DNA from 4 places in the Ensifer sp. 22521 genome. Region 3 is predicted to be linked to each of the others. Evidence: riboswitches for the same ligand, from Rfam matches in the RefSeq annotation. Region 3 holds a riboswitch; each other region holds the start of a gene.
What was found. Region 3 has a riboswitch for thiamine pyrophosphate ahead of thiD (bifunctional hydroxymethylpyrimidine kinase/phosphomethylpyrimidine kinase). Riboswitches for the same ligand answer to the same signal wherever they lie in the genome.

Region 1 (2,195 bases), on a different contig from region 3:
GCCCGCGCCACCGGTATCGCGAAGAGCACGGACAGCAGAGTGGAAAGGCTTGCCTGCAGCAGCGTGAAGCGGGTGACGCGCCAGATATAGGCGTCGAACAGAGTGCCTTCGTCCGTGCCGCCGGTTTGGGCGAGCAAGGCGGCGATCGCCAGGCCGACGAAGAGCAGGAAGGCGCCGAGGCAAATCGCCCCGGCGACAACAGTCATGCGGTTTTCGCGAAGTGCGAACAATCCGGCCTCAGTTCTTGCTCATGGCAGCAAGCCACTCGTCGATCCAGGCCTTGCGGTTCTTCGCGACCTCTTCCGATGGCAGCAGGAAGGTCTTCTCCGGGTTGACCAGCTTGTTGAAGGCGTCCGGCAGCGGCTCCTTGGTTGCTGCGACCGGCATCATCCAGTTGGTTGTCGGAATGATCGACTGGAATTCCGGACCGGTCATGAACGCGAGGAACTGCTTTGCCAGTTCCGGCTCCTTGGCACTCTTGGTCATGCCGGCGACTTCGATCTGGATGTAGTGACCTTCCGAGAAGGTGGCCGCCTGGTAGCGCTCGGTGTTCTCAGCGACCATGTGGTAGGCGGGCGAGGTGGTGTAGGAGAGCACCATCGGCGCTTCGCCCTTGGTGAAGAGGCCATAGGCTTCCGACCAGCCGGGGGTGACGGTCAGAACACGGTCCTTGAGCTTCGCCCAGGCAGCACCCGCCTCGTCGCCATAGACCGCCTTGACCCAAAGCAGCAATCCGAGGCCCGGCGTCGAGGTGCGCGGGTCCTCGATGACGATCTTCTGCGACGCGTCGCCTTCGACCAGTTCCTTGAGGCTCTTCGGCGGTGTCTTCAGGGTCTCGGTGTCGTAGACGACGGCGAAATGGCCGTAGTCATAGGGCAGGAAGGTGTCGTCGGAGAAGTTGCCGGGCACCTTCAGGTCCTTCGCTTCGATGCCATGCGGTGCGAAGAAGCCCGTTGCCTTTGCTTCCGCCACGAGGTTGGTGTCGAGACCGAGCACGATGTCGGCCTTCGAGGCAGCACCCTCGAGCTTTAGGCGCGTCAAGAGTTCGACGCCATCGGCAACACCGACATAGTTGACCTTGCATTCGCAGGTCTTTTCGAAGGCTTCCGCCACCTTGGCGCCCGGCCCCCATTCGGTGATGAAGCTTTCATAGGTGTAGACGGTCAGCGTCTTGTCGGCAGCGGCGGCATAACCGGTGAAAACAAGGCTTGCGCTTGCGGCCAGCGCTAGCCGGCTAAGTATTTTGAGCTGTGATGAATTGGACATGCGAAGCACCTCTCCCAAAGTTCGTTGTTGCACGGGAAAAGGGCGTATCGGTGCGATCGCGTCTAATCCCTCCGCCGGTATGAGCCGGATCAGGTTCCGCGGGTTGGCGTTTTGACGCCTCTCAGCCTCCGGCCGCCATGCGGTCGGGAGGCACCCCGTTAGAGCGGCAAGAGATTTACCGCTGCGGCGGCTTCATGGCAAGCGGTGTTTGGAATGGGCGACGCATGGGGCGAGCCCATTTTCTGTCGGGCGTTTTCGCCAACCGGCAACTGCGCTATGACACCATCACGCTTGGCCGCAAGGAGGAAATCCCATGCCAGATATGCTAGTTCGCCTTTATGCCCTTCCGGCAGAGCCCCAGTCGCGGCTTGGTTCAGGCATCAGCATCCGTCGCGCCATGGCGCCGGAACGCCGTCTGGTGGTCTCCTGGATCGAAAAGACGTTTGGCGCCGGCTGGGCAGGCGAAGCGGAAGCTGCCTTCTCCTCGACCCCGACACGCATGCACGTCGCGGTGCACGACGAAAAGATCGTCGGCTTTGCCTGCCACGACGTGACAGCGCTCGGCTTCTTCGGCCCAACCGGCGTCGATGAAGGTATGCGTGGGCAGGGCATCGGCGAGGCGCTGCTGCTTGCAAGCCTGACGGCGATGCGCGAGGCGGGCTACGGCTATGCGGTCATCGGTGGCGTCGGCCCGGCGAAGTTCTACGAGCGCGTGGCCGGCGCGATCGAAATTCCCGATTCAACACCCGGGATCTATGCCGGCATGCTATTCCCGGAACCGGTGCCGGAAGGACACTGACGGCTTCGGCAAATTGCTGCGATCGCAGCGGTTTGCGGTTTTCTTCGTTTTCCTTCCGCGATCCTTTGCGCTATGGGCATTGCCATGGCTCGATCGACCTTCACCATATTGCTTGGCGGCGCCCTCTCGG
Region 2 (2,195 bases), on a different contig from region 3:
TTTGCCAACGTTTCCAGCCGGTCGGCAAAGCTGCGGGTGGTGATGATCTCGCCGTAGAAGCGCTCCGACGTATCGACATTGTGGTTGTAGTAATCGAGCCCGGCATCTGCGAGCCGCCCGGATTGTTCCGGCGTCAGCATGCCAAGCGTCATGCAGGTCTCTATGCCGAGCGACCGGACGCCGCGGACCATGGCGACGATCGCCTCCATGTCGCGCTCCTTCGGGCTGCGCCAGGCGGCGCCCATGCAATAGCGCGTCGCGCCGCCATCCCTCGCTTTCCGTGCCTCTGCAAGAACCCGTTCGACTTCCATCAGTTTCGACGCTTTCAGCCCCGTCGGGTAGTGCGCCGACTGGCTGCAATAGCCGCAGTCTTCGGCACAGCCGCCGGTCTTGATCGAGAGCAGGCGGCTCATCTGGATGGCATTGGGGTCGAACTGGGCGCGGTGAACGGACTGCGCACGATACAGAAGGTCGTTGAACGGCAAATTATAGATTTTTTGCGCGTCGGCCAGATTCCAACCGGTTTTGGCGGGTTTGGTGGCTCCCGAGGTCGGCTCGGTCGATCTGTTTGTATCCAGCATGTTCGTTCACTTCCCTGTTTGCGGCAAAGCAAAATAGATAGAATCCATTATTATCTATAATTTTCACGGGCACCGCATCAAGCAACCACCCAAAAGGAGAGCGCACTCTGCTACTTCAATCATAGCGTGCTTTCATATGATTCAACGGATGCGGCGAGAAGGGCAAATGCCGCAACTCTCCGCCTTGGCGGCATCAGCTGATGGCAATGAGAGCAGCCGCCAAATGCCCAGATTTGCGGACCTTGCGCCTCGCACCATCCGCAGATCTCCCGACCGATGCCCGCTACGGACACCGCCGAGCCGCAAGAACACATGCCTCTTCAATTTTTATAGATAATTTTCAACCGAAGAACCGCACGCGAGGTACACGCCGGCAGCCCTTGACAAAATCCGCTCCAGCCGCTCAGTTTGAAGCATTCACCAGGGGTGTCCCGACAAGGGGCTGAGATTCTGCTAGGCGACTTCCGCGGCGCAGTGACCCGTTGAACCTGATCCAGTTCATACTGGCGTAGGGACGGTGCAGACATCGCTGCCGCATTCGCGTTCGCGCGAGCAGATCTCGGCAAGGCGTCCTTCCCTCTCTTCCGGTCCGAACTGGGTCTCCAACAATGGAGCCTCGGCAATGCGTATCTTCATCGCGATTCTGCTTCCTTCAGACCGACGTTCGGCTCGCCGTAGCTGGGCGCATTGACCGTGCGCGTCCTGATCAAAGGCACCGGCGTCGTCGGGCTGACCTTGGCACATGAGCTGATCGGCCGTGGCGTCGAGGTGGCCGTTGCCGAGCGGCAGCCGGACTTCGGCGGGGCGGCGTCGTGGTTTGCCGGCGGCATGCTGGCGCCCTGGTGCGAACGCGAGAGCGCCGAGGAAACGGTGCTGACGCGCGGCATCGGCGCCATCGACTGGTGGGACCGTGCGCTTCCGGGCGAAGTGTCACGCAACGGCACCCTCGTCGTCGCTCCGCCGCGAGACGTCGGCGAACTCAAACGCTTCGCTTCGCGCACGTCCGACTTCGAATGGCTCGACGGAGAAGCGATCGCGAGACTGGAGCCGGCGCTTGCCGGTCGCTTCCGAGAGGCGTTGTTCTTCCCCGGCGAGGCGCATCTCGACCCGCGCCGGGCGCTTGTCTTGCTGCGGCAAAAGCTCGTCGAGAACGGCGTCGCCTTCATCGGCGAGGCGGATAGTAGCAGCGACAGCGATCTGATCGCCGACTGTAGCGGCGCTTCGCGGATCGGCGCCATCGCCGGCCTGCGCGGCGTGCGCGGCGAGATGCTCTATCTGCAGACCGGCGAAGTGGAATTGTCGCGGCCAGTCCGTCTCATCCACCCGCGCATCCCGCTCTACATCGTACCGCGCGGCAATGGTCTGTTCATGTGCGGCGCGACCATGATCGAAACCGACGACGGCGGTCCGATTGCCGCCCGTTCGCTGATGGAATTGCTGAACGCTGCCTATGCGCTTCACCCCGCCTTCGGCGAGGCGCGCCTTCTCGAAACCGGCACCGGCGTCCGGCCGGCCTTTGCCGACAATCTGCCGCGCGTCATGCGCGCCGGAAACACCATCACGCTCAACGGGCTCTATCGCCACGGCTTCCTGCTTTCACCGGCCTTGGCCGAG
Region 3 (2,195 bases):
CGCACAAGACCTTGCCGATCGCCTTATAGACGTGCTGAGCACGCCAAGGTCATGGGACAACCTCAGGGCAACGCTCAGGCGCCCGATAAGCCATGTCGACTGCGGCCGCGAACATGTCGCGCTCTACCGGAAACTGCTCAAGGAGGAGCAGCCGGTGCACCCCAGCGCCGCTGTGGCCTGAACCGAAAAGCGCTCTGTCCTCGTCTCTCACATCGCATTTACAAGCGACCGAATTCCCGACTCGACGGACATTCCATTGCTTATCGGGCAATGGGATGTCCTGGTTTTTTAAAGGTCAACTTGAACGGTGGAACCGGCGCCAAGCGCCGGAATGGAATTAATCGCCGTTCGGTGCCCACCATCGATGGAAGTGATGAACCGGTCCCCGCCCCTGCCCGATTTTGAGCGCTGCTCCGGCAACAAGCGCGTCATGCAGATAGGTCTTGGCGGCTACAACCGCTTCCTCGAGCGTGAGGCGACGGGCGAGACCAGCCGCGATCGCGGCAGATAGCGTGCAGCCAGTACCATGATCGTTCCTCGTCTCGACCCGCGGGCGCGACAAGCGCAAGGGGGTATCCCCGTTGAAGAGGATATCAACAGCTTCATCTCCCTTGGCATGCCCGCCTTTCATTAGCACGGCGCGCGCACCAAGCTTCAGGAGCATCTCCGCTTGGCGGGCCATTTCCGTCTCGTTCTCGGCAATCGCGCGGCCCGTCAACAGCGCCGCTTCGGGCAGGTTGGGCGTCACGATGAGGCCAAGCGGCAGCAACTCCTCCTTGAGCGTCGCGATCGCATCCGGACGCAACAATACGTCACCTGAAGTAGCGACCATGACCGGATCGATGACAGCCAAATGCCCGTATCGCTTCTGACCGGACGCGATCGCCGCAATTGTCTCCTGACGGGACACCATGCCGATCTTCACCGCGCCAACGGCGAGATCCGAAAACACCGCATCGATCTGAGCTGTGACAACAGCCGGAGAGATATCCTCGACGGCCGTGACCCCGCGGGTGTTTTGCGCGGTGATGGCCGTGATCACGCTGGCACCATAGACGCCGAGCGCCGAAAACGTCTTCAGATCCGCCTGGATGCCGGCACCACCACCGGAATCCGAGCCCGCAATAGTGACGGCGATAGTGGTCATGCCTGGCTCCGCTGAAATGTAGAACCGGGTCCAATGATGGCGAAAGCGCGCTCAAGCCACCGGCTCAAACACGCGCAAACTGAGGCAGGTCTTCCGGGCAACCTGGAAGATAGATTGAGCCGATGGGTCGGTCGCCTCGCTCCCTGCAGTTCTTCGTCGCTACATTCTGAACAGCGTATTGGCACCAACGATCTCCCGAAACCAAAATCACGGAGATCCAGATGAACGGCGGAGACGCGGGGGTGCCAGAGAGGCCCTTGCCGTTCCTACGCCGGTATGATCCGGATCAGGTTCAAGGGTCTGGCTCACCGCCATCTCAGCACCGTCAGGTGCGCCCCTCGGCAGGCATGAATGCTATGGGAGCGTGACAGGGGATGTCAATTGCTTGAGTTTAGCAGGCCCGTATATGCGTCGGCTCGATGCGGAAGACGGAGGACCTGAAAGGAAACAACCAGCAAAAAGGCCCCTTTTGCCTCGAGAGCATAAGGAGCCTTCCGTCTGAGCGTTCGACTTCACAGACCTTGGCAGACTATCCACCTGAAGGCCGTTAAGGCAAGGGGATTTCGAACGCGAGCCTATGCAATCCCGGAGTGATTTGGTCGGCAGCACTGCGTTTCACTCAGTGGCGACGCGCCTTCCAAGCAGAACGATAGATGTAAGGCGCCTCATCGCATCAATGTCACCGCAATGCTTTTGAGACTTGCACTTTCTCGGGCCAAGGCCGCTTCGGCTGCGCGCAGTTCGCGTGTGACAGACAGAATATCGCGGTGCGCCATTGCGAGTACAACCTGCAACACTTCAGTGTCTGGCCAGCAGAATGAGGTGCCATCCGTCGGGGCCGCGATCGCCGGCTAGCCGATACCTCGCCGTTCGGCCCCTCGCGCCTGTCCAGCGCATGATCGTCTTTATCGCATGGCCTCTCCCACCCAATTCGTGACGTGGCGCGGCAACGTAATCGTCTCTGGCGGCGCGCGCTGATGCTGGAACAATTGTGCCCGTATTCTGAACCATACTGCCCACCTCCCCGGTCTATACTTCGGCATTCTGA
Region 4 (2,195 bases), on a different contig from region 3:
CGCGTCATCGCCGCCGCCAAGATCGACCTCGGCGACCCGGCCCAGCGCGGCGACTTTCGCGAGGATCTTTACTTCCGGTTGAATGTCGTGACGCTGTCGATCCCGCCGCTGCGCGAGCGCCGCGATGATATCCCGCTGCTCTTTTCGCACTTCCTGACGCGGGCGGCGGAGCGCTTCAAGCGCGACGTGCCTCACATCTCGCCGGCAGTGCAGCAACACCTGATGACCCATGCCTGGCCCGGCAATGTGCGCGAACTCTCGCATTTTGCCGAACGGGTCGCACTTGGGGTCGAAGGCCCGCTGGGGCAGCCCATTGCAGTCGTTGAACAGTCTGGTTTCGCCCTGCCGGAACGGCTCGAACGCTACGAAGCGGAAATCCTGAAGGAGGCGCTTCGCGCCCAGCGCGGCGACGTCAAGGCGACGATCGAAGCGCTCGGCATTCCGCGCAAGACCTTCTACGACAAGCTCCAGCGTCACGGCATCAACCGAGCCGACTATGCGGAGCGCGGCATTCCGGAAAAATCCGGCAGCTAGCTCTCGTCAGCGGCCAAATACACTCTAAAATTGCATCTTCGCCGACCGACGAATTCGCGCTTGACGACCTGTGCCGTTCGATGGCTATCTCTTAGGCATTCACCAGGGGGGTCCCGCAAGGGGCTGAGATTCTGCTGGATGGCCGGCTTGCCGGCTGTGGCGCAGTGACCCGTTGAACCTGATCCAGTTCATACTGGCGTAGGGACGGTGCAGATATCGAAGCCAGGATTCCGTGCGTCCAGCATCTGGCGGAGCGTCTTTCATCCTTCCGGCATCAGAACTGGGTCTCCAATCGCAAACTTGGAGCCTCGTCATGAATATTGCCACAAAGCCTACCCCCCTCTCGGTCACCCAAGGCCCGCTTCCGGCCTCGCGCAAGATCCATAAGCCGGGCATCCTCCACCCGGATATCCGCGTGCCGATGCGCGAGATCGCGCTGCACCCGACCTCCGGCGAGCCGCCGGTTACCGTCTACGATTCCTCCGGCGCCTATACCGCCGATGACGCCGAGATCAGCATCGAGGCGGGCCTGCCGCGGCTTCGCCGCAACTGGATCGTCGGACGCGGCGACGTGGAAACCTACGAGGGACGGATCGTGCGGCCGGAGGACAATGGCTTTGCGAGCGGCGATCGGCTGACGCCGACCTTCCCGTTCCAGCACGCGCCGCTCAAGGCGACTGCTGGCAAGGCGGTAACGCAGCTTGCCTACGCCCGCGCCGGCATCATCACGCCGGAGATGGAGTTCGTGGCGATCCGTGAAAACCTCGGTCGCGATGCGGCACGCGCGAAGGTTCGTGACGGCGAAAGCTTCGGCGCACACGTTCCCGATCATGTGACGCCCGAATTCGTCCGCCAGGAAATCGCCAGCGGCCGGGCCATCCTGCCCGCCAACATTAACCATCCGGAATCCGAACCGATGATCATCGGGCGGAACTTCCTGGTGAAGATCAACGCCAATATCGGCAACTCCGCCGTCACCTCGTCGATGGCCGAAGAGGTCGAAAAAATGGTCTGGGCGACCCGCTGGGGCGCCGATACGGTTATGGACCTTTCGACCGGCCGCAACATCCACAACATCCGCGAATGGATCATCCGCAATTCGCCGGTTCCGATCGGGACCGTGCCGCTCTACCAGGCGCTGGAAAAGGTCAACGGCATTGCCGAGGACCTCACCTGGGAAGTCTATCGCGACACGCTGATCGAGCAGGCCGAACAGGGCGTCGACTATTTCACCATCCATGCTGGCGTACGCCTGCACTACATCCCGCTCACCGTCGATCGCGTCACCGGCATCGTCTCCCGCGGCGGCTCGATCATGGCCAAGTGGTGTCTGCATCACCACAAGGAAAGCTTCCTCTACGAGCATTTCGAGGAGATCTGCGACATCTGCCGCGCCTATGACGTCTCCTTCTCGCTCGGCGACGGCCTGCGCCCTGGCTCGATCGCCGACGCCAACGACGCCGCGCAATTCGCCGAACTGGAAACGCTCGGCGAACTTACGAAGATCGCCTGGGCCAAGGATTGTCAGGTGATGATCGAAGGCCCCGGCCACGTGCCGATGCACAAGATCAAGGAGAACATGGACAAGCAGCTTGCCGTCTGCGGCGAGGCGCCGTTCTACACGCTCGGCCCGCTGACGACCGACATCGCACCGGGCTACG

Region 1: linked by a shared signal. The riboswitch ahead of thiB (thiamine ABC transporter substrate binding subunit) and the one ahead of thiD (bifunctional hydroxymethylpyrimidine kinase/phosphomethylpyrimidine kinase) in region 3 are both predicted to bind thiamine pyrophosphate.
Region 2: linked by a shared signal. The riboswitch ahead of thiO (glycine oxidase ThiO) and the one ahead of thiD (bifunctional hydroxymethylpyrimidine kinase/phosphomethylpyrimidine kinase) in region 3 are both predicted to bind thiamine pyrophosphate.
Region 4: linked by a shared signal. The riboswitch ahead of thiC (phosphomethylpyrimidine synthase ThiC) and the one ahead of thiD (bifunctional hydroxymethylpyrimidine kinase/phosphomethylpyrimidine kinase) in region 3 are both predicted to bind thiamine pyrophosphate.

The regions. Positions count from the first base shown of each region.
Region 1 is NZ_JBQENM010000002.1:196,197-198,391, forward strand. Features, by position in the region: gene thiP (thiamine/thiamine pyrophosphate ABC transporter permease ThiP) at 1-230, opposite strand, end outside; gene thiB (thiamine ABC transporter substrate binding subunit) at 238-1,266, opposite strand; TPP riboswitch at 1,316-1,434, opposite strand; gene ACTJKE_RS03005 (GNAT family N-acetyltransferase) at 1,580-2,065, shown strand; gene ACTJKE_RS03010 (thiamine diphosphokinase) at 2,150-2,195, shown strand, end outside.
Region 2 is NZ_JBQENM010000003.1:197,303-199,497, forward strand. Features, by position in the region: gene bioB (biotin synthase BioB) at 1-581, opposite strand, end outside; TPP riboswitch at 994-1,114, shown strand; gene thiO (glycine oxidase ThiO) at 1,275-2,195, shown strand, end outside.
Region 3 is NZ_JBQENM010000014.1:17,324-19,518, reverse strand. Features, by position in the region: gene ACTJKE_RS21715 (glycosyltransferase family 4 protein) at 1-181, shown strand, start outside; gene thiD (bifunctional hydroxymethylpyrimidine kinase/phosphomethylpyrimidine kinase) at 338-1,147, opposite strand; TPP riboswitch at 1,394-1,496, opposite strand.
Region 4 is NZ_JBQENM010000003.1:49,636-51,830, forward strand. Features, by position in the region: gene ACTJKE_RS04355 (sigma-54-dependent transcriptional regulator) at 1-534, shown strand, start outside; TPP riboswitch at 629-757, shown strand; gene thiC (phosphomethylpyrimidine synthase ThiC) at 848-2,195, shown strand, end outside.